3 regions of the Fictibacillus sp. NRS-1165 genome follow, and region 1 is predicted to be linked to each of the others. Evidence: predicted binding sites of a transcription regulator. Region 1 holds the regulator's gene; each other region holds the start of a gene.
The links. Region 1 encodes LexA, which represses DNA repair genes until DNA is damaged. Its sites were predicted from a motif close to CGAACATATGTTCG; they were not measured.
Positions count from the first base shown of each region.

Region 1 (10,077 bases):
TATTCTCATCATCATGATCTGGCTAGCGCTAATCTTGTGTATTGTTTTTAAATTGACTATAACTATTTAACAGCTGCACTCAGAATCGAAGTCGAAAATATCAGGTTATTACATTCTCATCTGCTTGCGAAGAAATACAAGTATGCTCGTCCTGGAATCCAAACTACGCCATGGAACACTCAAGAGCGGTGCATGAATGACCCATTCGGAAATCGTATAGTGTTTTTTGAGAGCATCCAAAAATAGTGAGTACTGTGTAAGACTTGATGAATATTTGCCTTGGGAAAGAGGGAACAGGACAAAAATTGATTAAACTCCATCTTTGTCCATTGCGCATCGATTGGTCATTGCATCCTATAGAGTATCAACTATCTACAAGGAGGTAAACTATTGTCACCTCGAACAAGGGATGTAGTCGTTATTGTGTTCGAGAGCGCTTCAACAACAAGACGATTTCGAATTGTTGATTTTGCGGTCATCGGAAGTGCAGGGCCATGCAGGGAGTTTCTGCGAAGAGGGGAAGATGTCGTTCATGCCGAAAGTTGTCTTCTAAGAAATAATTTTCGGATTGTTTTTGAAAGTTCAAATGTGCTGCTTTTCATCCGAAGGTAATCGTATAGAACATGGTTTCTGACAGTGAAGCCTGGAGAGCGATAATGATTCCTTCTTTAACGGCTCGGCGCGATTCTTTAATTAAAATGGTTTTTTTTCGATTAACATGGCGGTACCAATCACAGGATCTCCAACCAATTCTCCCATTCACCAAATGATTGGCCGGATGGCAAGAATGTTGGAGCCTCTTTCGTAAAAGAGGCATAATGACTGGACTATTAGCAGGTAGTCCAACTTATGCCCTTGCAGAATCTGACGCTTATAGGTCACCGCAGGCAGACTATGGACGGGTATGGACTTGCGGAGAAGTCGATAAGTGAGCGGATCAAAACCGCTGGCACTTCCGAGAATCGCAATAATCTTACTTTTTTCTAGTGAACATAGCCCCTTGCGAGAGAATAGAGAGATGATAGAGCACCATCTATATTTTGGAGGTTTTTGTTAGCAATAAGCTCAAAGTATTTCCGAAAGGTCTGGTTCTTAGCTGCCCTTGTTCTTAGCTGCCCTTTAGATGTAACCGGAACGGTAAGTGAAAAGAAAACGGGTGAACAAAATGAGCACCGCAGGCGAGATCGCCCGTGGTGCTTAATTTGTTTCTTATTGAAGGGTACGGTAGACTCCAATTACTTTTCCCAGGATGGTGACGTTTGGAAGCAGAATCGGAGCAAGCGCTGAATTCTCCGGTTGAAGGCGGATGTGATCTTTTTCTTTAAAGAACCGTTTAACGGTGGCTTCGTTTTCTTCCGTCATCGCTACGATAATGTCACCGTTTTCAGCAGTGGGCTGCTGTTTGACGACGACGAGGTCCCGGTCATAGATACCGGCTTCGATCATACTGTCTCCTTCGACAGTTAACATAAAAACATTATCGTCGCCAACTACATGTTCGGGCAATGAAAAATACTCATCCACATTTTCAATGGCTGTTATCGGGGAACCTGCGGTAACTTTACCGATGATCGGTACATTCACGGAACGCGTTTTCGTTATGATCTGTTCGGAGTCGAGGCCTAGTACTTCAATCGCTCTCGGTTTGGTAGGGTCTCGCCTGATGAGCCCTTTTTTTTCAAGCCTGGATAGATGGCCGTGGACAGTGGAGCTGGATGCCAGTCCAACCGCTTCTCCGATTTCCCGTACTGATGGGGGATAACCCTTTGCATTCACTTCTTCTTTAATAAATTCCAGTATATCAATCTGCCTTCTGGAAAGTTTTGTCATGATTACACCTCATTCACTGAATACTCTTGAAAAAAGTATAGCATGCAGGAACAAGATATACAAACATAAGTTCGAAAAAAACTCTTGTAAAGAACAGGTGTTCCTATTATAATAACAATTAATAAGAACACACATTCGTAAGGGGGATTTATGTTGAAGGGATTTTCACCAGTATTTATACTAATATCTATTGTTGCAGCAGGGTTTATTATGTTCGCTTATCAATCACATGCAGAAGGATCCAAAGAATATATGGAGATCACAGTGGAAAAAGGAGATTCACTATGGGAGATTGCAGAGGAATACACCAAGAGCAAAGGCTCAAATTGGGAATTTGTAGAGTGGGTTGAAAAGAACAATGCGATTCAGGCAGGGACGATCACTCCTGGCCAGAAATTAACGATACCGATCAAAGCAGATAAAGACAGGTGAAATAAAATTGAGATCGATCATTTATTGCAGAGTAAGCACGGATAACGAGGAGCAGACTGCCTCCTTATCCCGACAGGAAGAGGAATTGAGACAACTTGCAGTAAGGCATGGATTTGAAATTGTGTCAGTCATCAAGGAAAGAGAAAGCGGATACAGCTTAGAGAGAGAGGGTCTCTTTGAGATGATCGAGCGGGCGCAGGCTGAAGAATTTGACGTTCTCCTCATAACCGATGATACCCGCTTGGGCAGAGGGAACGCTAAAATCGTACTCCTTCATGAACTTCAAAAAAGAAACATTAAGGTATATACATACAGCAGCCAGGGGGAATACCAGCTCTCTGAAGCAGAATCCATGGTGCTTGAAATCGTAGCTGTCGTAGAAGAATATCAGCGCAAGCTTCATAATTTGAAAATTAAAAGAGGGATGAAAAAGGCCGTTCAGAGAGGCTATAAACCGCAACATAACTTAAAGAATATCCATCATGGGGGAAGAGAACGGAAACAGCTTCCGATTGAAGAAATCATACGTCTCAGACATATGGATCTTACATTTTCCGAAATTGCTGTAACATTAAAGGGGTTCGGTTATGAAGCATCGAAAGCAACCGTTCACAGAAGGTATAAGGAGTATTTAGAAAGTGCTCCGACTGGAAACTCTACTTAATATTCGTTACGATAGGCATATCGAAGAAAAAGGAGAGGTGCTCCATGCTTACACCAGATAAACTGCAACGTATAAATTTTCTTGCTAAAAAGTCAAAGCTAGAAGGTTTGTCTACAGAAGAAGCCCAAGAACAAAAGCAACTAAGGGAGGAGTATCTGAAAAACGTCAGATCTTCTTTTCAAAATAGATTGCACTCACTTAAAATTATTGACCCTGAAGGCAATGATGTGACCCCGCAAAAGCTGAAAGAAAGCAAAAAAAGCCAGAATAATATCAAACATTAAGAGAAGAGCCTGATTTCTGTAATATGAAATCAGGCTCTTTTGTTGTTGCAAAATTCTGAATATCGTATATACTGTTATATAACAACGATGAAAGGGGAGAACAAATTGGCCTTTTCAATAACGGATTCTGTTATCAGATTATATAGTGAAATCGACTTAAATGAGGGTGAGGCACTCCGGTTATACGCACGGTACGCCGGCAGTGCAAGCAATGGAGGATACGCCTTGGGAATCAGCCCTGCACAGCCTGGAGATGGGGATCGAATACAGGAAGTAAGCGGATTGAAATTTTTTGTGAAGCCGGATGACCAGTGGCTGGTAGATGATATGAAACTGGATTATGACGAAGGAGAAGATATCTTCTATTGTGAGTTTCCGGCGTTAAACTAATGTAAACCTGTATTATAACAAAAAAGTTATAATACAGGTTTCTTTGTTTGTATCAAAGATTCATTTTATGGGACACTATTGATGGGCATTGTGCTTGTATAAAATGCTCAATATGTTTATGATGGTATCGAGAAATCTTTTACATATGTAGATGAAGGGATGATTAAATAATGTCTACTGCTTCAATTGACCAATTATCTATCAACACTATCCGTACTTTGGCTATAGATAGCATTGAGAAAGCCAAATCGGGACACCCGGGCATGCCGATGGGTGCCGCGCCGATGGCTTACAGTCTTTGGACGAAATTCATGAACCACAATCCAGAAAATCCGGAATGGTTTAACCGTGACCGTTTCGTGTTATCTGCAGGGCACGGATCCATGCTCCTATACAGCTTGCTTCACCTTTCAGGCTATGACCTTTCCATGGAAGACTTAAAGCAATTCCGTCAGTGGGGAAGCAAAACCCCTGGGCATCCTGAGTACAAGCATACAGCTGGAGTGGATGCAACAACGGGACCCCTTGGACAAGGGATCGCGATGGCAGTAGGTATGGCAATGGCAGAACGCCACCTTGCTGCAACATACAACAAAGACGGCTTTGAGGTTGTTGACCACCATACGTATTCCATCTGTGGAGACGGAGATTTGATGGAAGGTGTATCCGCTGAGGCTGCTTCTTTGGCTGGCCATCTTGGTCTGGGCAAACTCGTAGTCCTATATGATTCAAATGACATCTCACTGGACGGGGATCTGCATCTTTCTTTCTCCGAGAGTGTAGAAGACCGTTTTAAAGCTTATGGATGGCAAGTTCTTCGAGTAGAAGACGGAACAAACCTGAAAGAGATCGAAAATGCAATTGCTGAAGCGAAGAAAGATACAGCACATCCGACACTGATCGAAGTTAAAACCGTGATCGGTTATGGTTCCCCTAACAAGTCCGGTAAGTCCGCATCACATGGTGCGCCTCTTGGATCTGATGAAGTAAAGTTGACTAAAGAAGCGTATAACTGGGTATTTGAAGAAGACTTCTTCGTGCCTAAAGAAGTAAGAGAACATTTTGCTTCCATTAAAGAAGAGAGCAAAAAGAAAGAAGAAGAATGGAACGAATTGTTTGCCCGATATGAAAAAGAGCACAGCGAAGCTGCTACACAGCTGAAAATGTCAATTGAGAACAAGCTTCCTGAAAACTTTGACACAAACCTTCCGGAATTCGATAAACCGATCGCGACGAGGGCTTCTTCTGGTAAAGCATTGAATGCATTTGCGCAAAACATTCCATGGCTATTCGGAGGATCTGCTGACCTTGCAGGTTCCAACAACACGATGCTTACCGGTGAAACAAACTTCAGCCGTGAAGATTATAGCGGACGAAACATCTGGTTTGGAGTAAGAGAATTTGCGATGGGTGCAGCTGTTAATGGGATGGCCCTTCATGGAGGACTAAAAGTATTCGGTGCAACGTTCTTCGTTTTCTCTGATTACTTGCGTCCGGCCATCCGTCTTGCTTCCATCATGAAGCTGCCTGTAACGTATGTGTTTACACATGACAGTGTAGCTGTAGGTGAAGACGGCCCTACTCATGAACCGGTCGAACAGCTTGCATCATTGCGTGCAATGCCTGGTCTTTCTGTCATTCGTCCTGCAGATGCTTATGAGTCAGTTGCTGCATGGAAGCTTGCACTTGAAAGTGTGGATCAGCCAACAGCGCTTGTTCTTACGAGACAAAATCTTCCAATCCTGAACGGGACGAAAGAAAGTGCTTATGAGAACGTTAAAAAAGGTGCTTATGTGATTTCTGAAGCTGAAGGGACTCCTCAAGCACTATTGCTCGCTTCTGGGTCTGAAGTGAGTCTGGCCATTGAAGCACAAAAACAATTGAAACAAGATGGAATTGAAACTTCCGTTGTTTCTATGCCCTCTTGGGATCGTTTCGAGCAGCAATCTGCAGAATACAAAGAGAGCGTTCTTCCTTCATCTGTAAGAGCGAGACTTGGTATTGAAATGGCAGCCTCTCAAGGGCTTCACAAATATGTAGGTTTAGATGGCGATACCCTTGCAATCGACAAGTTCGGAGCTTCAGCACCTGGGAATAAAATCATTGCTGAGTATGGCTTCACCGTAGAAAATGTTTCAAACAAAGTAAAAGCTTTATTTAATAAATAATGGATTGAAACCCGGAGATGTCCTCCGGGTTTTTCTGTTTTCGACAAAAGAAGTGGACGCATGCTCCAGTATAAGACAAGTATTTTGTAAAGAATCCTTTATACTTGATGTAAAAAAGGAGAGGGGTGGCGGTCTTGAGAGAGTATTTCATCTATAAGATCAACGAAGATGTCGCAGAGGAATATTTCGGGAAAGAAATCAAGCTCTTTCAGCTTTTTTTGGAAGAATACAAAACCTTTACTGTGCAAAAAGACATTCTGCTAAAACAGATTCATTACATCACCTCTCCACTTCAGCCGAGTCCTCTTCAATCCTTTATCAAACAGATGCTCTTGTCTTCGAAAGGATTTCAAGCCGAAGCCCATTCCTTTCTTTTGGAGTGTGAAAAAAGCTCTGCACGGCTCAGTTTTTCCGAACGTTACATGATCCTTCAAAGTGTAGGCAGCTTTGAAGCGGAAACCGCTATTTTTGAAAATATCCGAAAGTATGAACGCTGTTTTTTTGCGATGGATTTTAAATATTATCGTTATGGCTGGCTCAATCCGCTAAAAGCAAGGACAGGCTACGGGTCATAAATATTTTGGACTGTATCTTGTATCCCGTTGGCTTTTTATAGTAAACTAGTGCTAGACAACACGAAGGAGGAAGTTTTACTATGTTTTATTATATCCTTGTGGGTATCTTGGCACTTCTTGCAGGAGTAGCCATCGGATTTTTCATTGCCCGCAAATACATGATGAATTACTTACAAAAGAATCCACCAATCAACGAAAACATGCTGCGGGTGATGATGATGCAAATGGGTCAGAAGCCGTCCCAAAAGAAAATCAACCAGATGATGAAAGCAATGAACAACCAGATGAAGTAAGGTGGACGAGCGCTCATTTTCGTGGGTGCTTTTTTATACAAAAAAATCATAAACTGTTCTGTTGAACAGTTTATTTTTTTTTTGAAAAAATGCTGAAACATTTTTTTAATTTTCATTATTTGGTAAAATAGGTATGTTTCCTTTTATAGGAGGGAGAAGATGGGTTGAACGTTTTTATCGATTTATTGTGGTATTTCAAGCAACAAAAAAGAAGGTACATAACAGGAATTCTCTTGCTTGCGCTTGTTTCTTTATGCTTGCTCGTGCCGCCTAAAATCATCGGATTTACGGTGGACCATATCAGGGAGGAAACATTAACCGGGAAAATGCTGTTCCTCTATCTGGTGATCCTCTTGGCGGTGGCATCCGCTGTCTATATCCTGCGTTTTTTTTGGAGAATCATGATCTACGGGGCTTCCATTGAACTTGCTTTTATTTGCGGAACCGCCTTTATTCTCATTTTACGAACATGTCCCCCCGCTTTTATCAAAAAAGAAGAGTGGGAGATCTAATGGCACATTCCACAAACGATCTGCAGGTCATTCAGCAAACCGCCGGTGACGGTGTACTGACGCTTGTGGACTCAGCGATGATGGGTGGCTTTACATTGATCGCAATGGCCTCTACGATCAGCTGGAAGCTGACACTTGTCAGTCTTCTGCCGTTTCCTTTGATGGCGTGGTCAACGAGCCGTTATGGATCGATGCTGCATAAACGTTTCCATAAAGCGCAGCAGGCGTTCTCTGGCATGAATGACAAAGTGCAGGAAAGCATTTCGGGAGCACGGGTGATCAAAGCGTTCGGACAAGAGAAAGAGGATGTGGAAGCGTTTAAGACCCTTTCAAAGGATGTCGTCCAAAAGAATATTTCAGTGGCAAAGGTGGATGCATTGTTTGATCCGACGATAGCTGTCATTATCGGAGCTTCTTTCTTTTTGGCGGTGTCCTACGGATCTTCCCTCGTTCTTAAAGAAGAACTTACGATCGGCCAGCTCGTTTCCTTTACCAGCTACTTGGGATTGCTCATCTGGCCGATGCTGGCTTTCGGCTGGCTCTTCAATATCGTTGAAAGAGGAAGAGCATCTTACGACAGGGTAACAGCACTTCTTCAAGAGGATGAGAGGATCAGGGAAAGAGAAGAAGGGATTAAAAAGATTCCAGCAGGTTCTCTTGTACTCGATGTAAAGGAGTTTTCGTATGATGTGAATTCAGGACCGGTTTTGAAGGATATCACTTTTGTACTCCCGGAGGGGAAAACACTCGGAATCGCCGGGAGAAGAGTTCGATCACCAATCTGCTGATGAGGTTTTATGATTTTGACCAGGGTGAAATATATATTGATTCTATTCCAATCCAGTATTATCCGGACAATGAACTCAGGAAAAAGATGGGTCTAGTCCTACAGGACTCCTTCCTGTTCACCGGTAATATCGCGCATAATATCAGGCTGTTTAATGATGGCATCTCCGATGAAGACATCAGGAGAGCTGCACAATTTGTCCAGGCAGATGAGTTTATTGAGAACCTGTCTGAAGGCTACAACCAGGAGATAGGGTAAAGGGGCGCGACTTTTTCAAGCGGACAGCGCCAGCTCATCTCTTGCACGAACCATGGCCTTCTCACCGAGGATTTTGATATTGGATGAAGCGACTTCTAACATTGATACCCAGACAGAAGATGCTATCCAAAGGGTATTAATGAAAATGAGCGGGAAGAACAACGATCGCTATCGCTCACCGTTTGTCCACCATTCAGGATGCTGATCAGATCCTCGTTCTGCATCAGGGAGAGATCGTGGAAAGGGGAACACATCAGGAACTGATGCAGGCAGAAGGGTTGTATCATAAAATGTATGCTCTTCAGCAAAAGGGAAAGCTTACCTATGATGTCAGCTGATTTCGATGTAGAAATTTCTTTTTTTGCATTGAACAAGCGGTCTCAAATCTATAAACTAAAAGTAATACATTAAGAGGAGTAGACATGATGGCAGACTTGAATATCTGGCTGGCTTTTGGAGCCGGTCTCCTATCTTTTATCTCCCCGTGCTGCCTGCCGCTTTATCCGGCGTTTCTTTCTTACATAACAGGTATATCAGTCAGGGAGATCAAGGAAGATAAAGGAATGAAACGAAAGCAGGCAATGCTGCATACGGCATATTTTCTGCTCGGTTTTTCAATTGTTTTTATTGTCTTAGGATTATCTTCTTCGTTTATCGGCACCTTCTTTTCGCAGTATAAAGATTTTCTGCGCCAGTTCGGTGCAATCATTATTGTCATTTTTGGCTTGCTGATCCTCGGCGTGTTTAAGCCGGCATTCTTAATGAAGGACAGAAAATTAACGTTCAGGAACAGACCGGCAGGGTATATGGGTTCCATTTTGATCGGCATCGGTTTTTCTGCAGGATGGACGCCTTGCACAGGTCCCATTCTTGGTACAGTGATTGCACTGGCTGTGTCCAATCCCGGGGCAGGTATGCTGTATATGGCCTGCTACGTTCTCGGCTTTGCGGTGCCATTTTTCTTTTTGAGTTTCTTCTTAGACAAACTGAGCAGTATAAAAAAATACAACGTTCAAATTATGAAATCCGGCGGTTTTCTCATGGTGGCTATGGGGGTAGTGTTATATTTTGACTGGATGACCAAGTTCACTTCGTTCCTTGTGAATCGGGTTTTCGGCGGATTTCAGGGATTTTAGGTGCTATAATTTACTGATTCAAAGGATGATGGGGATAGATCTGATCAAGAAAGAAGGAAAAGCTTTTGTTTTTTATTGCAAGCAGTATCCTGGCAGCAGTCATGGCTGTCACAGTCATTTTTGTACGTTTGAAAGCGACGAAAAAACCTGCCTCACTTAAGAAAATTATACTTCCTCCTTTATTCATGTCCACTGGTTTTCTGATGTTTCTGTTCCCTGAATTCCGCATGCCCTGGTGGGAGGCGGGAGAGTCGTTTCTTGTCGGCTGTCTCTTTTCCATTTTTCTCATAAAAACAAGCAAGTTCGAAAAGAGGGGAAGGGAGATCTATCTCATCCGGTCAAAAGCGTTTGTGGCGATTTTAATTTCGCTCTTCCTCATCCGAATGGCCATGAAGACGTATCTTGGCCATCAGATCACCTATACAGAAACGAGCGGTTTGTTTTTTATTGTCGCCTTTGGGATGATTCTCCCATGGAGAATCGCGATGTATTTCGGATATCAAAAAGCGCTGAAATCATAAAAAAACTCGATCACCATTTGGTGATCGAGTTTTTTTATCCTAGAAGGGTCTTATAGGGGGAGAGGTCAATATGTTTTTCGTTTAATTTTTTGATGAGCCATTTATGGTCTCTTTTTGGTGTGGCGATGATATAGCCGCGTACAATCAGATCTTGTGTCATCGCGGATGCTTTTTCCTGAATGGCGAGCTCGCCGATTTTTCCTGCAATCTTTTCACGGGCAACATCA
Region 1 is NZ_JBDPNU010000088.1:17,039-27,115, reverse strand. Features, by position in the region: gene ABHN01_RS24270 (YkvA family protein) at 1-70, shown strand, start outside; gene ABHN01_RS24265 (glyoxalase superfamily protein) at 52-246, shown strand; gene ABHN01_RS24260 (hypothetical protein) at 391-612, shown strand; gene lexA (transcriptional repressor LexA) at 1,210-1,830, opposite strand; gene yneA (cell division suppressor protein YneA) at 1,984-2,262, shown strand; gene ABHN01_RS24245 (YneB family resolvase-like protein) at 2,270-2,926, shown strand; gene ABHN01_RS24240 (DUF896 domain-containing protein) at 2,971-3,210, shown strand; gene ABHN01_RS24235 (iron-sulfur cluster biosynthesis family protein) at 3,316-3,600, shown strand; gene tkt (transketolase) at 3,771-5,768, shown strand; gene sirA (sporulation inhibitor of replication protein SirA) at 5,903-6,343, shown strand; gene ABHN01_RS24220 (YneF family protein) at 6,424-6,636, shown strand; partial or broken gene ABHN01_RS24215 (ABC transporter ATP-binding protein) at 6,801-8,531, shown strand; gene ABHN01_RS24210 (cytochrome c biogenesis CcdA family protein) at 8,619-9,329, shown strand; gene ABHN01_RS24205 (CcdC family protein) at 9,395-9,850, shown strand; gene ABHN01_RS24200 (DUF2621 domain-containing protein) at 9,885-10,077, opposite strand, start outside.

Region 2 (10,077 bases), on a different contig from region 1:
TCCTTCCGCGATCGGTGTACCGACTCCTGCTGGTGTGTAAAAGGCGGGAATGCCTGCACCGCCCGCGCGAATCCGTTCAGCGAGCGTCCCTTGGGGAATCAATTCGACTTCAATCTCGCCGGATAGCACCTGTCTCTCAAACTCCTTGTTTTCCCCTACATAGGAACCCAACATTTTTCTAATCTGTTTGTTCTTCAGGAGCAAGCCGAGCCCCCAATCATCTACGCCGCAGTTATTGGAGATGACAGTTAAATCCTTCGTGCCCTTTTCAACGAGTGCCAAAATTAATTTTTCCGGAATCCCAACGAGACCGAATCCGCCCACCATCAGAGTCGACCCGTCTTTAATTTCTTCAATTGCTTTCAGTGCACTGCTCTCAATAGACTTCATGCTGCTCCCTCCTTATTGCCACTTTTCATTTTCAACGATTGTCGCTACTCCCTGGCCACCGCCAATACAAAGGGTCGCCAGCCCGTAGCGTTCCTCTCTTCTTCTCATCTCATGAAGAAGAGTCACGAGGATTCTCGCACCGCTTGCTCCAATCGGATGGCCAAGGGCGATTGCACCTCCGTTGACATTCAATTTATCATTGGAAAACTTAAGCTCTTTTCCTACGGCCAGCGATTGGGCGGCAAAAGCTTCATTCGCTTCGATCAAACCGATATCATCAAGCGTTAGCGCTGATTTTTCGAGCACTTTTTTCGTGGCATCAACCGGGCCGATTCCCATGATGCTCGGATCCACACCCGCGCTGGCGTTTGCCACAATCCTGGCAAACGGTGTCAATCCCAGCTCTTCCGCTTTTTTTCTGGATACAACCACCAGGGCAGCTGCGCCGTCATTTATGCCTGAAGCATTTCCTGCTGTTACCGTTCCGTCTTTTTTAAAGGCTGGCCTCAGCTTGCTAAGCTTTTCAGCTGTTGTTCCTTTTTTCGGATATTCATCCTCCGAAAACAGAAGAGGATCTCTCTTTCTTTGCGGAATCTCTACTGTCACGATCTCATCCGCAAATTTGCCTTCCTCCATGGCTTTTTCACATTTTTGCTGGCTGTCTGCGGCGAACCGATCCATCTCTTCGCGGCTCAGCCCATAGGCATCACAGAGGTTTTCAGCCGTAATTCCCATATGATAATCATTAAAGGCGCACCATAATCCGTCATGAACCATGGAATCAACCAGCTTGCCGTCCCCCATGCGCAATCCGCTTCTTGCATCGTTCAAAAGATATGGCGCAGCACTCATATTTTCCATTCCGCCGCAGACGACAATCTCCGCTTCTCCGAGCATGACTGCCTGACTGGCTAAGTGAAGAGCCTTCAGGCCTGACCCGCAGACCTTGTTGATCGTCATCGCGGAAACCCCTTGCGGCAATCCCGCTTTCATGGCCGCCTGGCGTGCCGGGTTCTGCCCTAATCCCGCCTGAAGAACGTTCCCCATGATGACTTCACTGACCTCATCCGGTGAGATGCCTGCCTTTGATAGTGCCTCTTTGATGACAATGGCTCCCAGCTCTGTAGCAGGAATATCCTTCAAACTTCCCTGAAAGCTGCCGATCGGTGTTCTGACAGCGCTTACAATCACTGCATCCTGAATGGCCATAAATTTCTTCTCACTCCCTATTTTTTCTGAATATTCCTTATTATCATATCATAATTCCCTGGCTCATATTGCAACTTAAAGAGCTAAAACGTAAAATAAAGGGAAGATTACATACATAATGCAATGATAGGAGGAGCCATGGAACTACCTCAAAGAGTCACCATCATTGAAGTTGGGCCGCGCGACGGACTTCAGAATGAAAAACAGCTCGTTCCGGCTGAAGACAAGATTCGATTCATTCATAAACTGAAATCCTCTGGCATTCAAGAAATGGAGCTGACCTCGTTCGTTTCGCCTAAGTGGGTGCCGCAGATGGGAGATGCCGAACAGGTCATTGAGCATTGCACAGATGACAGCATACGTAACATCGTGCTTGTGCCCAACAGCAGGGGCGTAGAGCGCCTGCTTGCTTCCGGCTGCAAGAGCGCTGCTTTTTTTGTCGGAGTCAGCGATACGTTCAACAGGAAAAACATTAATAAAAGTACCCGAGAAAGCATGGAGGAGCTTGCTCCGCTTATCCTGGATCTGAAACGAAAAGGATTTTTTGTGCGGGCCTGTATCTCCACTGCATTTTATTGTCCGTATGAAGGAAAGATGGACGAACAGGACGTGCTGAAAATTTGCGAAGAATTTGCAGAGCTTGGGGTAGATGAGCTCTCTGTCGCTGACACGATCGGGATGGCCAATCCGCAGGAAGTGTATGATCTATTCTGCCTGTTAAAACATCATCTTCCTTCAGCCCTGCTCATCGCTGCCCATTTTCATGACACACGTGGAATGGCCCTTGCAAATATCTTTTCCGCTCTTCAGGCAGGGGTGGACCGCTTCGACACATCCGCAGGCGGGCTTGGAGGATGCCCCTTTGCACCGGGGGCTACCGGGAATGTATCTACCGAAGACACCGTTTATATGCTTGACCGTATGGGCATTTCTACAGGCATCCAGCTTGAGCCCCTCCTTGACGCAGTAGAGTACATCACTCCTTTTGTTTCCCGCGCCCTTCAAAGCAGGCAGTACCTGCTCTCAAAACAGGAAAAGACGCCATAGGCTTCGTTCTTCATCACTGAAGAACGAAATAAAAACAGGAAAGACGCCCTTTTAGGCGTCCTTTCCTGTTTTTATTTTAGTTTTCGAGCCTAAGATGCGGATTAAGCATCTGATTTGGGCTTTTCAGCTGAAACGTATGCTGTTCCTTTTTAAAATCGATCGTCATCTGTTCATCAAAGAACACCGCGTTATCCTTCTCTATATAAACAGGCAGGAAGTTTGTTTCAAGCTGTACCGTTCCCTCCGGTTCATGCTCCACAATCCAGAGTGCCGATACCCCGCTGACCACACAGCCGCAGCCTTCCGTATCATATTTCAGCAGAATGCGGCCGCCATGCTGTATTTTGCCCTTTATCTTTTCGATCGCTCTTTCTGTCCATTCCAGTTTCATGTCATTTCTCCTCGCTGTTCGTGGTTTGTATTACATGTATGGCCCAGTGCATACCATTCTACCCAGTTTTGCATATATCGTTTTCCGAATTGCTCCTCTTCCTCCATTTTGACAAGTTCGCGATAAATCTGTGTATGATGGGCTGTCCAGAAATGAACCATCGTTTCTTTAAAATTCCTTCTTTCCGTATCTGATTGTCATTTTAACATATTCTTGTACGGTTGATCATTGTTCCTGTTCTCTGGCAGTTTCCGCTTTTATGTGCCAGAGTTCAGCTGGCCGTCCTTTTCTTATACACGAATTTATACAGCAAACAACAAACCAGCAGCACTCCTGCCCCTGCCAGGATATAGTTCTGTGATGCCTGAAGCACATGGTTAACGGTCTTCACTTCTCCCAGCCTGCCTAAAAACAGCATGGCAACCGCCAAGGGAAAGATGCCGATAAAGGTCAGTCCGCCGAATTTCCACCGATTGACTTTGCTCATCCCTGCTGCGTAGGAAACATAATTTCCGATTCCCAATGGCCGTGACAGAGCAATGCTCCACTCTCCGTATTTCTTAAACCCTCTCTTCGTTTTCTCCACTTTCTTCTCGCTGAACTTTTCTTTCATCTTGCTTTCAAGCTTATAGCCTATTACATAAGGTACATAGCTGAATATGGTATATACGGCACTCACTGCAAATGCCAGAAGCAGGGTCTCGAGCAGGTTTGGCTTCAGCAGAAATCCATAGATCAGAATGACCAGCGCACCGGGAAAAGGAACTGAGGAAGCCTCCAGGGCGGTCCCCATAAACAGCCCGGCCGCCCCCATCTCTTTTAAAAAATGAAAAATCATTTCAAACATCCGTGCATCCTCCTCCTTCTGTCTCCTCCTCTCTATTCCCTCTCCTGATATTTTCAACCGCGCCTGGTTTGAAACGATTCATTACAGGGTAGATTGCCTGTAGATCACTATTTAATCCATTTCAGGAGGATCACATATATGAAAAAGATTTGTTCAAAAACCGTTTCCATCACCAGTGACGCTTCTAAATTTACCATTCAAAAGATTACAGATTTCGTAAAAATCTCCCGATCATTTCAGTCCAACGTGTTCCTATGTAAAAATGGAGTCACCCTGCACGCAAAAAAATTAACATGCTTTGTTACCTTTTTCATGATGCTGCGTAAAGGGGAGTCATTTCTCCTGATCACTGAGGGCTCTGATGCGGATTCCGCTATCCAGCAGCTTCTTAAGCAGCTCCTCCCTTCCCAAGCGACTACATAAAAAGAAGCGCTGATTGCCATTCAGCGCTTCTTTTTCCATGAGAAAGGTCACAGGCCCAGTTTTTTTTGCCATCTTTTCCTTGTTACGACCGGGAGGATAATCAATGTGATGATGATGATGGAGGAAATTAAAATCTCCTTCATCCCTGTATTGGCCACTGAAGCCCCTAAGTAGGTGTATGCCAATGTACCCGGTATGATGCCGATGGCCGTAGCTGCCGCATAATCTTTAAATTTGACGTTCGCCGCAGCCGTCAAGTAGCTCACAAGATCATAGTTTAATATGGGGAGCAGACGAAGAATAAGTACATAAACAAACCCGCGCTGCTTGATGCCCTCCTGGACCTTCTGATACTTTCCCTTCCACTCTTTTTTCAGCGCTTTCTTGCCGATCCATTTCACTGCCCAGAACGTCATGAGCCCGCCTGACAATGACCCAAGGTATGTATACAGACACCCCCAATATAACCCGAAGGCCAAGCCGCTCGTGACTGCGAACACGGAGGACGGAAACAGTACAAAAGGACGGACTGCATATAGAGCGATATAAACGATAGGAGCCCAGACTCCCCATGACAGTATCCATCCTCGGAAGCGCTCCGGCGTTAAATTTAGATACCGATGGTTGATATATAAAAGGCAGCCTGCCAAACTTAAAATCAGTAAATAATGAATCATTCGTTTTTTATTGCGGATCAATGATTACTGCTCCTCTCCACACATCTCTTTCTATATTTTCCTGTATTTTCCGATGGAAGTCACTTTAATTTTAAATCAATTTTATGACATTTCTTTTTCCACCCCTTCATAAGCTTTATAAAAAAGGATATGCAGGGAGAGAGATTAACTTGAGATTGATTGCAAAAAAACCCATCTACGCCGGAAACGCAAGTCAATTTGTGCAGTTCACAAGCAGCTATGAAGAAGCTGTGTACGTTAAAAAAGGAGATAAGACAGCAGACGGAAAAAGCTTGCTCGGCCTTATCGCATTGTCCATACAGCCAGGGCAGGAAATTGAAATTTCAAGCGAAGGGAATGTTGACTCCCTCCAGAAAAAATTATTGGCCTCCGATCTGTTTGATGCAGTCAAATAAGCCAGCCTTATTTATAAGGCTGGCTTATTTTCTGTGTCTTTAAACGTCCGTCTCTATCCCTATGATGGTGTCGAGAGGGACGTCCTGTCTTTTTCCTTGATCATTGATCATTCTGAGCAGGCGGCGATGCGGGTCATAATAGTGGATGAGCCCCTGTATCGCTTTTTCGCGAAGATGATCACGGCAAAATACGGCGACCTCCCTTGCCTCTTCCATCGCAAAAAAGATCTGCTGGTTCATCTCCTCCAACTGCTGTTCATCAAGTTCAGCGTTCTCAAAGGAGGCCTCTTCCCGCTCCCAGTCCCTTAATTTTTTTACATGTTCAGGCAGCATCATAGCCGTCCATTTGATACTTCCCCGGTCTTTGATCATCTAGAGAGACCCCTCCATTCTGTTTTACGCTTTATGACCGCCTAAAAGGGTGCTGCGGTGCAGAGCCGTCCCTCCACTCGTATAAGAAACCGCCCGGAGGAGAGCGTTGGATCCGTATTTCCTGCGGATATCGTCCATCACATAGCCAAGCTTTCGTTTTTTAGGATGCTCAAGTGTAAAGATGCTGAGCTGCGTTTCACTATCTTCACATACATTGGACAAAGCAATAGTGATTTTACGGACCGTCTTTCCTTCATAAAATGTATGAAAGAGTTCCAGGCACACCTGATAGATCTCCATCGTAATGTTAGTCGGTTCAGATACGGTCTTTGATCGGTAAAAGCCCCCGCCCCATTCTTCTTTGCTGTAGCCGATTCCCAGACTGACCGTCCTTCCCGCTTTTCTCGCTGTTCTCGCCCGTCGCGCCACTTCCTCGCACATTTCTAAAATGACATGCTGGACCTCTTTTGGATCGTCGTAGTCCCGAAGGAGGATCTGGCTTTTTCCATAGCTGATCTGGCCTTGCATGATCGGAGCCCCCACCTCTGAGAGATCAACTCCCCACGCATGGTAATAAAGCTGATTTCCCATGACACCGAATTTCTTTTCCAAAAGCTCCAAGGGATAATGCGCAAGGTCTCCTACCGTTGTGATGCCCATCAGATTCAGCGAGCGCTCCACACGGGAACCGATGCCCCACATCTTGCTTAAAGGCGACAGCGTCCACAACTTCTTCGGCACGTCCTCATACGTCCATTCCGCCACCCCCCTTTTTTTCGCCTCCAAGTCGAGACATAGCTTAGACATCAGCATGTTCGGCCCGATCCCGATCGCACAGGGGAGACCAAACTCCTCTTTAATCGCTGTACGAATGGCTTGAGCCAGCTTCACCGGCCCTCCCCACAACCGCTCTGTCCCGTCTGCCTGAATAAAACTTTCATCTACACTGTAAGTATGAATCGCTTCTTTTGGAACAAAGCGGTTGAGCAGACGCGTGATCTCCATGGAACGCTTGAGAAAAAAGGACATTTGGGCGTCTACGATGTGAATGCGGCTGTCTTTCGGAATCTCAAACAACCGGTTTCCTGTCCTTATTCCAAAATCTCTTTTCAGACAGGGAGAAGCTGCCAGGACAACACTTCCCTGCCTCTCTGTGTTCCCTACAACAGCAAGGTAACAGGTCAGCGGGTCGATCCCCAGGCGCATAGCCGCACAGCTTGCATAAAAACTTTTCATATCCATGCACAGAATTGAACGATTTTGAATCTTGGAATAATCGATCAACTTCCTTCACCCCTCCAAAGCAAACGTTCGTTCTCATTAATTATGTATACCCATTTTAACCGAATATATGTTCTGTTCTCAATGGAAATTTTTTCAGGGCTATTGACCGTCCGGTATGTGTAGGCTACATTGTTTGGAGAAGAAAGGAAGTGGAGAATGGAGAATCGGCTGCTGCGCAAATGGCTGGAAAAAGCATTGCTGGACTATTTTTATCACAAGGAGTGTATTCCTTATACTGAGAAAGAATATACTCTCCTTGAGGAACAAATAAAAAAAGAGCTTCAAACCGAAGAGGCAGAAGATCCCTATCTAACCGTTCAAGATGTCGTATACACCTTTGTTACAAAAGAATAAGCAACCCCCCCAATAAGCCGGGCTTACGGGGGGTTGCTTGCGTTATCCCTATTTTACAGCGGCTGCTTTCTCAAAGAAATGCTCCCATGCTTCATGAATTCCTCCGGCGTAAAGCCTTTGCGCCCGAAAGATCAGGGGATGATCCGGCAGCTCTTTTAATTCCTCCTGGCAGTTCCCAACGATGACGGACGGATAGCCGAGGGTAAGCATGTCACGGTCATTGCCGGAATCACCCGCGACTAATATATTGGCCTCCTCCCATCCTTTTTCACGAATCAGAAAAGACAGGGCTTCCCCTTTTCCTGCATTGGGAGGAAGAATATCTACATCTCTTCCGGAACTGTAAATGAGCTTATGCGGCACAGAGCTGTCAATCAGCTTTCGCTTTACGTCTTCCACTGCTTCATCGCTTTCCGCATAATAGGAGAGCCGATGGGTGGATGGAATGGATTGAGGCATTAAGCCTCTGCATGATTCAACGATCCGGGAAATTGCATCAGGGTTCCATTGTTCTTCCAATGTTTTTTTCCATCGCTCATGAAGTGCCGGATCATTAAAATCATACATCTCTGTACCCACGTCCGATATAAGGATCGAAGGCATAGGAAGCTTTTCATCGTTGATCAAATCCATAGTGGAAGCATAGTGCCTTCCGGTAACATAAACGAGCTCCACCTGATAGGGGCGATCTTTATAATAGTCAAGCAGAAAAGCAGTCATTTCCTGTTCTCCAACCAGGGTGCCGTCAAGATCAGTAGCTAAAAGATGTGTAACGTTTTCTCGTTTCACCTGACAGAACCTCCTCATACACATGCTCAACCCTCGCTGCCACATTCGGCCAGCGATAATCGCGTTCCGCAAGGGAAGATGCCTGTTTACCCAGCCTTTGTGCAATGATGTCGTTGTTTAAAATAATCTCCAGTGTGAGCGCTAAATCCTGGGCGTCCTTTGGCGCAACGAGCAGTCCTGTTTCTCCTTCAACCACGACATTTTGAAGCCCGCCTACACGAGAGGCAATGACTGGACAGCCGCACGCCTGTGCCTCTGCAGCTACCATTCCGAACGATTCATAGTAGGAAGGAACGACAGCGACGTTGGCAGCATTAAAGTATTCTGCGAGCTGCTCCTGGCTTTTCGGCCCGACAAACTGAACATAACGTTCAATTCCTTTCACCCAAGAACGCTGTTCGTCCTGAATCGGAAGCCGGTCATCACCGATCTCTTCTTTCTGTCCTCCGGCAAGAATCAGCCTTGTATTTGCTGGAACATCTCCCCATTGAATCAAATATCGGAATGCTTGAAGAAGGGTTTCAACACCTTTTGTCTCTTCCAGCCGTCCAGCATAAAACACAAGGGGGCCTTGAACGTCCAGTTTTTGTTTAATCGCCGTTTTTTGGTTAAAAGGATAGAATTTAGGAGATACACCGATCGGAATGACATCAACAGGTGCAGGCTGCTTGGCAAAATCGTAGATCAAGCTTTTCTCACTGTTGGTCGTGGCAATCACGCGGTTGGCGGACCGGAGAATGGTTCGTTCATATTGGAACCTGCGCTCATCCCTTTCACCTGTCGCACGTTCTTTTGCTGCGCCAAGGGAATGCGATGTGTGGACGAACGGTACATTATACTTTCTGCGAAGCTGACGGCCCAGAATGCCGGACAGCCAGTAGTGGGTATGAATAATATCATATTGTTCTACAGGAACGAGTTGCTCGATTTCTTTGAAAAAAGCGGGCAGTATCTGAAACATTTCATTTTTGGAGACAAAGCCTTTGACACCGGCTTTGATGCGTATGACTCTTGAGCGTTTGCCGAACGCCTCCGTCTGCGGGGCATCTTTATCACACCAGTGGGTGATGACATCGACATCCCATCCCCTGCTTTCCATGGCAAGCGCCAGATGGTAGACATAATTGTTCTGTCCTCCGGCTTGCTTGCCGCCAAGCTTTGCCAGCGGATCTCCATGGTCGGATATAAATAAAACTTTTTTATTCATAAGAGCTACCCCTCTTTCTATGGTTGCGGTCTATAGCCTGTACTATATATACCCGTTCTCACCACCGGCAAACCATAATAAGTGCTTTAGCCCTATTAATATAAGACTTTCTTCCTTTTATCCAGCAACAAAAGCGCATCCAACATGGATGCGCTTTTGTTTACATAATATAATTATTGTCTATTTTTGTTTGAATGCATTTCCGCCAAGCTTTTCTACGAGGCGGGGAAAAAGCTGATAGAGTGTGCTTCCGGCGTTCATCCAGCGAGGAAGATTGATCTCACGGACCGGACGGCCGATTGCCGAGATGATTCTGTTAGACACATATTCAGGGGACAGCATCCACCTCTTAACATTTTTCTCATAGGTTCCGGATTTATCCGCAATGGAAAAAAAGTTGGTTTCGATCGGACCCGGATTAACGGTTGTCACCTGAATTCCGCTGTCTGCCAGTTCCATCCGCAGCCCGTTTGAGAAGCCAAGAACCGCGTGTTTGGAAGCCGCATAACCGCTCGATTTTGGTGTGGAGATCTTTCCTGCCTGAGAGGCAATATTAATGATATGCCCGGAACGCCGCTCGATCATTTGCGGCAAGACGGACTGGGTGCAAGCCATCAGTCCGACCACGTTGGTCTGCAGCATACCAGAAAGGTCGTTAAGGTCTGCGTCAA
Region 2 is NZ_JBDPNU010000025.1:246,679-256,755, reverse strand. Features, by position in the region: gene ABHN01_RS12000 (CoA transferase subunit A) at 1-390, opposite strand, end outside; gene ABHN01_RS11995 (acetyl-CoA C-acetyltransferase) at 403-1,599, opposite strand; gene ABHN01_RS11990 (hydroxymethylglutaryl-CoA lyase) at 1,738-2,646, shown strand; gene ABHN01_RS11985 (iron-sulfur cluster biosynthesis family protein) at 2,723-3,037, opposite strand; gene ABHN01_RS11980 (DedA family protein) at 3,309-3,884, opposite strand; gene ABHN01_RS11975 (HPr family phosphocarrier protein) at 4,023-4,307, shown strand; gene ABHN01_RS11970 (TVP38/TMEM64 family protein) at 4,355-5,005, opposite strand; gene ABHN01_RS11965 (HPr family phosphocarrier protein) at 5,155-5,400, shown strand; gene ABHN01_RS11960 (YolD-like family protein) at 5,440-5,772, opposite strand; gene ABHN01_RS11955 (DNA polymerase thumb domain-containing protein) at 5,797-7,056, opposite strand; gene ABHN01_RS11950 (YqzH family protein) at 7,213-7,410, shown strand; gene ABHN01_RS11945 (HAD-IIB family hydrolase) at 7,459-8,199, opposite strand; gene ABHN01_RS11940 (glycosyltransferase) at 8,162-9,406, opposite strand; gene ABHN01_RS11935 (SDR family NAD(P)-dependent oxidoreductase) at 9,587-10,077, opposite strand, start outside.
Region 2: the regulator LexA is predicted to act here: its motif matches at 7,117-7,130, upstream of ABHN01_RS11955 (DNA polymerase thumb domain-containing protein).

Region 3 (10,077 bases), on a different contig from region 1:
GCAACGTTTATTGCATCTCACAGCAGTTAAAAAAACAGTTGCCAGGCACCAATAAAATGGCACAAATAAAAGCTCGGGGAGGAAAAGATATGAAACTTGGAGCGATAGAAGCGGGAGGCACGAAGTTTATTTGCGGGATCGGCGATGAAAACGGAGAGGTGTTTGAACGGATCAGCATACCGACGACCACTCCGGAGGAAACGATCAGCCAGGTTATTGAATTTTTCCGCGATCAAGAGATCGGTGCGATGGGGATCGGCTCTTTTGGGCCTGTCGACCTTGATAAGAACAGCGGTACATATGGCTACATTACAAGCACGCCAAAGCCTCATTGGGCACAGTACAACCTGGTCGGGGAAATTCAGAAACATATCCATGTTCCTGTTGCGTTTGATACTGATGTAAACGCTGCCGCGCTTGGCGAATTGGAGTGGGGGGCAGCAAAGGGATTGGACTCATGCATCTACATGACTGTTGGGACAGGCATTGGGGTAGGTGCAATCACGGAGAGCAGGCTGCTTCACGGTCTTACGCACCCTGAGATGGGGCACATCCTAGTGAGGCGCCATCCCGAAGATCATTTTGAAGGAAGCTGCCCGTACCATAAAGATTGTTTGGAAGGAATGGCAGCAGGCCCGGCTGTTGAGAAACGATGGGGCCAGAAGGGGATCGAACTTGCAGGAAACGAAAAGGTTTGGGAGTTTGAGGCCCATTACCTTGCCCAGGCTCTTGTAAACTATATTCTCATTCTTTCCCCGAAAAAAATGGTTCTCGGCGGAGGTGTGATGAAGCAGCAGCAGCTTTTCCCGCTCGTCCGCAAAAAGGTGCTTGAGACGCTCAACAGCTATGTACAGCATCCGCTGCTTACCGAGGAAACCATTCAAGACTATATCGTCCCTCCAGGTCTTGGCGATAATGCCGGGCTTTGCGGCGCGATTGCCCTTGCAAAAAACCTGCAGCATTAAATACGGCAAGCCCGCTTCTCTTAAGAATTTGGCAGATGAGGATTATGGAAGAAGGGTAGAGGAAGGGCTCAAGAAAGCCAATGCGGAAAACACCTCCAGCAGGGAGCCGATGGGTGCAGAAGGAGTAGAGGATGCACCGCGTAAAGCAGAAGAAAAAGGCCACAGCCAAGACGCTTATTGATATGAAAAATAATCAATGATTAAAAGCCTGTCTCTCAGCCAAGATGAGAATGACAGGCTTTTTTTGCTATCTTTGCACCCGTTCGGCCAGGGACATGATGGATTGGCTCAGTGTATCAAGCTTGCCTTCGATCCTGTGCAGAAGATACAGCGTCACCATCACTGGAAAGCCCACATCGCTTACAAAGGAGAGCCATGTTTCCATGTTTTTACCTCCTTTCAGCAAGATACCCCAACCGGCATGACGGCCGATTGGGGTTTATTCCATCCTTCAACTGTTGCGTTATGGAAGCACGATATCACTTGAGGTGCGTTCTGTGATGCGGGCGCCTTTCTTTTTGACAAAATCACCGCCGTTTGAAATGAAGATGTTCTGTGCGATCACCGTATCCATAGCAGCTTTAACAGCGGCGGAATCCACAGGTTCTTTCGGGCTATCCCCCTCATAAAGGCCTTTCGAAAACCCCCGTTACCTTCATTCAAAACGTCATTTTCACCATATTTCCTGTTCCGTTTTGCACTTTTGATCAAATGACAGCCTGAAAACGGAGCATTATCTTTAGATTACCGGCGGAATAAAACGTAAGGCACGTGTCTTTCTTAAGGATGAAACAGGTGGAATTCAATTTTGACCGTTTGGCCGCTCAATTCGAACCATTAATCAAATCACAGATTGATTCGCTGGGTATTACCCGGCATTATGATGAGTATTACCAAGTAGGACTCATTGGGCTTTGGGAGGCTTACAAGAGGTTTGACAGCAGGAAGGGAGAGTTCGGGCCATTCGCCTATCGAACGGTGAGAGGAAAAATGCTGGATCAATTAAAAAAGGAAGCTCAATATAAAGCCGTTCATGCAGAATTTTGTCTCGGGCTGACAGAAACGATCCACTTTGAAGGCGGTGTTCTTCCTCTTGAAAATGAAATGTTGGAGTTCTATCTTTCTGGGCTAACGCTGAACCAGCGAAAATGGGTCGTGAAAAAAATTTTCCGCCAAATGAAAGAGACAGAGATCGCAGAGGAAGAGGGAGTCAGCATTCACGCGGTAAAATCTTGGAGAAAGCAGGCTCTGGTGAAGCTTAGAAGACACACAGAAAAGACTTCCTAACTTCCCTTTTTTCTAAACTTTCAGATAAAATCATGGACAAACTTTTGTTTGAGAGATAAACTAAAGTTGGCAATTTAGAAGATTATGGATAAAAAGGAAGGTGTTTCAATGACGAAAGAGTCTCAAATCATCAGCATTATTCAGAGAAATCCATTTATCAGCCAGCAGGAGATCGCTGATGAACTCAGCCTGTCCCGCTCAGCTGTAGCGGGTTATATATCCAGCTTGTTGAAGAGCGGAAGAATTAAGGGCCGGGCTTATATTTTGCCAGAGCTTAGAGGGATAACCTGTATTGGCGGGGCTCATCTAGACCGAAAAGCTTTATGCAAGGAGTCCATTCAGTACGAAACATCAAATCCCGTTTCCATCACGGAGACGTGCGGAGGCGTCGTCCGCAATATCAGTGAGAATCTCGGAAGGCTTGGGTGCAATGTCAGTCTCATAAGCTATGTCGGCCACGACAAGGAAGGTGACTGGGTTCTTAAAAACACAGGGAAACATGGGGTGAATATCAGCCAGGTGCAACGGGACAGCGGGCAATCCACCGGGACCTATACGGCACTCCTGGGAAAAAACGGGGATCTGGCCGTTGCGCTTGCAGACATGAACATTTATGAACAGATGACAGTACCGTTTATCATGGAAAAGTGGCCCCATATCGCGCTTTCCAGCATGGTCGTTCTGGATACGAACCTGCCGGAAAAAACACTGTTCTATATTACAGAGCGCTGCAAACTGGAGGGGATACCTGTCATGGTTGATCCAGTATCGAACCTTAAGGCCAAAAAGCTGATGAAATCGCTGGATGGCATTCACAGTATCCTGCCAAATAAGGAAGAAGCCGAAATGATTGCCGGCATGAAAATCGAAAGCATGGATGACTGCAAAAAAGCAAGTAAGTCCATTCAGGAGCGTGGTGTGAAAAATGTCATCATCACCCTTGGAAGCGAGGGAGTGTATGCTGCTTCAGAAAATGAATCTCTTCATCTTCCGGCCTTCCCCGTGAATACAGTGGATGTGACGGGGGCAGGAGACGCATTTGCAGCTGGGTATCTGTTCGGCCTTTTTCAGAACGAAGGTTTTGTCAAAGCGTGCCGCTACGGTCTGGCACTGGCTTCATTAACCTTGCAGACCGGCATGTCCGTATACCCGCATCTGACAGAAGAAACCATTACACAACTCGTGGAGGAAACCGAATGCATCAGTATCTGACCTATACAGAAGAAGTGAAAAAAGCATTGGAGATGGGCAAGCCTGTTGTTGCTCTTGAAACGACGATCATCTCACATGGCATGCCATATCCGCAAAACGTACAGATGGCGAGAGAAGTAGAGCAGATCATCAGAAACAATGGGGCTGTGCCTGCTACGATCGGCATAATGAATGGAAAAATAAAAATTGGGCTGAACGACGAAGAGCTTGAAGAGTTTGCAACGAACGAGCAGGTGGAAAAAGTAAGCCGAAGAGATTTTCCGTATATCCTGTCCTCCGGAAAGATGGGGGCAACGACAGTCGCAGCTACGATGATCGCGGCAGATTTAGCAGGCATCCGCATTTTTGCAACGGGTGGAATCGGCGGCGTGCACCGCGGAGCAGAAACCACCATGGATATCTCTGCGGATTTGACAGAGCTTTCACATACGAACGTCGGCGTGATCTGTGCCGGGGTAAAATCGATCCTGGACATCGGAAGAACATTGGAATACCTTGAAACAAAAGGGGTGCCGGTTGTCGGCTTTAAAACGGAGGAATTTCCTTCCTTTTATTCAAGAGAGAGCGGCTTTGGCGTCGATTTTCGCTTGGATGAGCCGGAGGAAGTCGGAAAAGTGCTGAAGACGAAGTGGGACCTGAAGCTGAACGGCGGAATTGTCATCTCCAATCCAGTGCCGGCTGCCCACGCAATGTATCATGATCAAATTGAATCTGTTATTTTGGAAGCGCTTCAAAAGGCAGATGAACTGAAAATCACAGGTAAAAATGTAACGCCGTTTCTGTTGGACAGCATAAAACAGCTGACCGAAGGAAAAAGCCTCGAGACCAACATCGCACTCGTTAAACATAATGCAGAAGTAGCGGCCAAGATTGCCGTGGCGTATGCAGGACAGAAAAGCGAGCAGCTGGTTTAATTCTTTGTCTTTGAACGTAAAAAAAGAGGAGTGCAGCTGAGCACTCCTCTTTTTCTTATTGATTTGAAGTTCTTCGTTCGAGCGTACCGCTCCAAGCAGTCAGGAGCACGGCTCCAACGACCATCAGTCCGCCAACCCATGGCGTATGAATCAAGCCGATGGAATCCACAACAAGCCCGCCGACATAGGCACCGATGGCGATACCTACGTTAAACGCTGCAATGTTGATGGCAGAAGCTACATCGACAGCGGATGGAACATATTTTTCAGCGAGCTGAACGACATAGACCTGCAAGCCAGGAACATTCATAAATGCAAACAGACCCATAATGACGATCGTTACTGTTCCCATTACTTTTAGAGGAGCAGTAAAGGAAAGGACGAACAAAACGATGGCTTGAATAATAAACATCCATAACAAGGCACGGATGGGGTTCTTGTTGGCTGCTTTTCCGCCAATCGTATTTCCCATCGCGATCGCCAAACCATAGACGAGCAGAATGATGCCTACGGTTTTAGGATGGTAGCCTGTAATTTTTTCTAAAATAGGCGCCAAAAACGTAAAGGCTACGAATGTTCCGCCATAACCAAGCGCTGTAATGGCAAACGCGAGCAGAAGCCTTCCGTTGGTGATCAGTTTAAACTGGTCGCTGAATGAAGCTTTTGATGCACTTTTTAAATGATTAGGAATCAAAAACAGACTAGCGATAAAGGCGATGACCCCAAGCAAGGCAACGGCAGCGAAAGTTGCTCTCCAGCCGAATGTCTGGCCGATAAACGTCCCGAGCGGAACACCGGTTACGGTCGCTACGGTCAGACCGGTAAACATGATCGCGATCGCACTCGCGCGTTTATCCTGAGGGACAAGATCGGCGGCGATGGTGGATCCGATGGAAAAGAACACGCCGTGTGAAAAAGCGGTAATGACACGAGCGACCAGCAATAATGCAAAGCTGTGGCTTAACGATGCCGCCGTGTTTCCAACGATAAATACGAGCATAAGAAGAAGCAAGAGTGTCTTCCTATTTAAACGGCTTGTAGCTGCCGTAAGAATCGGAGCACCGAATGCAACACCGAGTGCGTAACCGGAAATAAGCATACCGGCTAGTGTAATGGATACATTTAAGTCATCAGCCAAAGATGAAAGCAGTCCAACTGGGACAAACTCTGTTGTTCCAATTCCGAACGCGCTGATCGCGAGTGCGAGAAGCGCGAATGTTCCTTTTTTCTCTGATGGCTGTGTTTTATGTGAAACAGTATTTGAAACCATAATAAATCCCCCTTCAACTTGATAGAAATGAGTGCTGTCAGCAAATTCAGCGCACAGGCGCGCCAAAGATGCTGTGCGGCTGACTAGGGTTATTATGGAGCCTAGCGGAAGCATTGAGAAGTACGCACTTTCAAGTACCGCAGCCACCTCTTGGTGCGGTAGGAACCCGAGGGTGCCATAGGTACTTAAAGGTGCCTATACAGGAAGTATTGAAACAGAAGTGAACCTGTGGTATGATACGGGAAGTCTTATACGGTTGATTATTACTTATAGGGTTTGTTTTGATCCATAGTATAAAAAAGTAACTATTAAAGGAGGAAAGACGAGAATGAAGAAATATAACATTCCGGTTGAGGCGGCGTTGGAAGTCATCGGCGGCAAATGGAAGGTCGTTATTCTTTGCCACCTTACAAAAGGCACAAAAAGAACGAGTGAACTGAAACGTTCCATGCCTGGAATCACACAAAAGATGCTGACGCAGCAGCTTCGCGAGCTTGAAGCCGACGGCGTCATCGAACGAATGATCTACCAGCAGATCCCTCCAAAAGTGGAATACTTCCTTACTGATTACGGCTGGTCCCTGAAGGAGATTCTCGATTCCCTTTGTGAATGGGGCGAGAAACACATCGAACGCAATTACGAGGACAAATCTCTAGTATTAGTTGAAGGATAGTTAACAATAATGGTGCCAGGCACCCGAATTACACACATGTGTAATCCCGGTGTCTGGCACCAAAATACTGCGGGTGTAATCGGATATGAAAATAAAAGCCTTGTTTGTGGCTCCGTATGCCACGATGAAGAATTTAATTGAGGAATGCAAGCAAGAGCAGGACGAGTTAGATGTACATATTCAAATCGGCAATCTTCAGGAAGGGGCTGCGGTCGCGAAAGAAGCTGAAAGGCAAGGGTTCGATGTGATCATCAGCCGGGGAGGCACTGCAAAAATAATTGAAGAAGAAGTTAATATCCCGGTTGTTGATGTTCATGTTTCCGGCTACGACATGCTGAGAGTTCTCACGCTCGCCAATGATTTTAACGGCAAAAAAGCGATTGTCGGCTTCTCTAATATTACGATGGGAGCCCAGGCGATTACCGATTTATTGGATATTTCAATGGAAGTATTTACGATTGAGGAAGAACAGGAAACCGTTCCTCTCGTTCAGCAGCTCAAAAAAGAGGGATATGAGCTCATCATGGGGGATGTGGTGACGGTTAATGCGGCTTCAAATAACGGTTTGAACGGCATACTGATTCAGTCAGGAAAAGAAGCCATATTGGATTCATTCCAACGTGCGGTTTCTGTATATAAACTAGTGGAAAAGAAATCGCTTGAATCCACTCTTCAGCGGGAAATTTTGAAACTTGCACAGCCCGACATGCTCGTCTTTACGGAAAACGGTTCAGTCGTTTACGAAAACTGGGCTGTTTTTTCAAAAAGGCCGTTGTCAGATCAACAGCTGGAAGATCTGCGTCTGCAGCAATACACTCAAAACAAAACGTATCATCGGGTGATGCAAAACGGCGAAGAGCAGTTTAAAATAACGATAAATATGAGAAACATCATGGAGATAAACTACTTGGTGTGCTTTTTGGAGAGTGTTACCTTAAACGAGCGATCGAGCCTTGAAATCGAAGCCATTACACAGCGGCCTTTCCTTATTAATCAAAGTCAAGCGATGGCAGGGTGTTTATCTTTACTGCTTTCAGCCCCTTCAGGAAGTCCAATCCTTTTGATAGGGGAAGAAGGGACGGGGAAGAGATTGCTGGCCAAGTACTTTCATTATGAAAATGGAGAAAATCGTTCGCTGTTGGCTTCCATATCAGCCGCTGATCTGATTGAACTCCCGATCGAAGATATCAATGAAAGCATCTCCACCGTTTATGTCCATTCGCTTCACTTGCTGGAAGGACAGCATGAAGATATCTTTATACAGGAACTTTTTCAGCTGAAGGAACAGGGGCTGACGGTGATCGCTTCATGCTCTCCATCTGAACAAGAAACCTTGAGAAGACTCAGTTATCATGAAAACGTAACGAGGATCAGAATGCCCGCACTCCGAGACCGCAAGGAAGATCTTCAGGAGCTCACCACTTATTTTATGGCGCTTTATCATCAACAGCTTGGAACATCCGCTGTTCGTATTAAAGAGGATGCCATTGAGGAATTGCAGCACTATCCTTGGCCGGGAAACGTGGCGGAACTAAAAGCCCTGATAAAAGATGCCGTACTGTTGGAGAAGGGATATATTCTTGAGAAAAAAAGAATTCAGCAGCTGTTGAATTCAACGAATCAGAACAAACAAGGTATGAATCAAGTATTGAAAGGGACATTAAACGAGATTGAGGAAAAAATAATACGTGTCGTGCTCGAGGAAGAAGATTTTAATCAGACAAGAGCGGCAAAAAGGCTAGGAATTACCCGTGCCACCCTATGGAGGAAGCTGAAAAGTTAAGTTCAGCTTCTTTTTTTGTTTAAGGCTTTGTTAAGTAGTTTGTTGTTTTTCAGGCATAAAATATGGGAACGTCCGATTTGGACGTTCCCGTTCTTATTCCATTAAAGCCCCCTATAATGGAATAACTGTAAAGCTGATGAAGCTTTTTTAAAAGCTCCGTCTTCCCGCCCAAGCTCCTTGCATTTTACTAAGGAATACAATTTGCCCAATATGATATGCGTCGTGCATCGCTAAACTCTTCAGTTCAAGCACTAATGAATTATCTTCTCCTGGGATCTGTCTATACAAATCTTCATGTTCTGATTTTGCTAGTATTTTTCCAAGTTCACGATGAACATAAAAGTATTCTTGTTTTGTTTCCTTCCAATTTTCTAACGTCTCAGTTGGTAATCGAAATGTAGATTCATTATTTTCTGCCTGTGGTTCATTCGCTGTTTCACCAAGAAATCGCATCAGAAATCTCTTTTCATAGAAAAGTAAATGACAAACTAATTCCCAAATGGAATTCATTGCCCCATCAGCTGGTTTCCAAATTGCCTGTTCAAAAGTGATATCCTCTAGCACTTTTTCAAGTGGTGGAAACCAGTCTTCTTCATCTAAGCAGCTTGCCCATTGTTGTAACAAAAGTGTCTTTACATCCATTTTCTATTCCCTCCAATTTAATCCCTTTAATAGATAATCCCTTTGGTCAAAATTCATTTGCGGCGTGTTGTAGATAGCTCACTAATTAAGGTGTCATGCCAATTCCTTGTTCAATTAAACTGGCCCTTTAACGGAACAATGAACGTTCTTTTATTCGGAAAATTCTGATAAACCTAGTTTATCATAAGTTGTGTTAACTGACTGTCTAAAACCATTTTGGTTATCGTAAAGTTATCTTTTATATGTTTGATGGTGTCTAAGAATTGGAACCAGCTGAAATAATGGTCTAGATATTTAGCCGCTACAACATTTATAGGTTTCATCCATTTCTACTATGCCTTCGAAAAGTTCAAAATCCATCTGTTTCAATGCAGTTAGAATTTTATGCCTCCAATAAAAAAGCGTCACATAATGAGCACCATTGAGTTTAGCTGATTTCCGAAGGGAAAACCCTTCAATCATACATTCGATGAACTGAAGCCATATACCAGGCATATGAGTTCTGTGAAGACGAGTGTTCGTCATATCTGTGAATGTTTTTCCGCACTCTTTGCAGCGGCATCTTTGACGTTCAATGGTATTGATCATAGTTTTTACCTGATATTTACCGAACCGAATGACATTAGTGGATTGACAATAGGTGCAGGTGTAGCCGTCTTTGTGTTTCTGTTCTGATAACATCAGTGAATACAGACTCTGTTTCTCCCGAACTCCCTAATGAGTTTGTGAAGAACTCCTTCTATCGCTGCTGGTCTCTTCGGCTAAGATTTCTAATTTGGTTAATTATGTCCGCTAACGCCATTAAAACTCACTCGCTCTCGGTAAAATGTTCGGGCAAATCAAATAACAACATTATTCTTTAACAAATAATTGTTTAAAAATTAAACGTTTTCGCACGAATGAAAACATTTCCATTGCAAATTTAAAACAATAAGGTGTACTATCATAATTGAAAACGTTTTCTGTAAGGGTTTATGTTTAAAAATTAAACACATTGCAAAAGGCGGGGTAATAAAATGAAAATTAAAAAAACGATAGAGCGTGTTCCCGGCGGAATGATGTTGGTTCCTTTGTTGATCGGGGCGCTGATTAAAACTTTTTTTCCAGATTTGTTTGAACTGCCAGAGTTTAAAAGCTCTTTTACCGGCGGGCTTTTAACAGGTACGTCCGCTTTATTGGCGGCATTCTATGTTTGTCTCGGATCAACCATCAGATTTGAAGCAACCGGGTATATCTTAAAAAAGGGCGTTTCCTTATGGGTTGGTAAAATTGGGACAGCACTTATTGTTGCCCTTCTCATAAAAGCCATCGCTCCAGATCAAAACCATTTA
Region 3 is NZ_JBDPNU010000019.1:247,103-257,179, forward strand. Features, by position in the region: gene manA (mannose-6-phosphate isomerase, class I) at 1-30, shown strand, start outside; gene ABHN01_RS08280 (ROK family protein) at 90-965, shown strand; gene ABHN01_RS08285 (hypothetical protein) at 943-1,146, shown strand; gene ABHN01_RS08290 (YvrJ family protein) at 1,213-1,350, opposite strand; partial or broken gene ABHN01_RS08295 (DUF2922 domain-containing protein) at 1,429-1,569, opposite strand; gene ABHN01_RS08300 (sigma factor) at 1,761-2,252, shown strand; gene ABHN01_RS08305 (carbohydrate kinase) at 2,361-3,464, shown strand; gene ABHN01_RS08310 (pseudouridine-5'-phosphate glycosidase) at 3,449-4,378, shown strand; gene ABHN01_RS08315 (MFS transporter) at 4,434-5,648, opposite strand; gene ABHN01_RS08320 (winged helix-turn-helix transcriptional regulator) at 5,977-6,321, shown strand; gene ABHN01_RS08325 (PrpR N-terminal domain-containing protein) at 6,407-8,104, shown strand; gene ABHN01_RS08330 (DinB family protein) at 8,252-8,746, opposite strand; partial or broken gene ABHN01_RS08335 (transposase) at 9,059-9,548, opposite strand; gene ABHN01_RS08340 (2-keto-3-deoxygluconate permease) at 9,763-10,077, shown strand, end outside.
Region 3: the regulator LexA is predicted to act here: its motif matches at 2,290-2,303, upstream of ABHN01_RS08305 (carbohydrate kinase).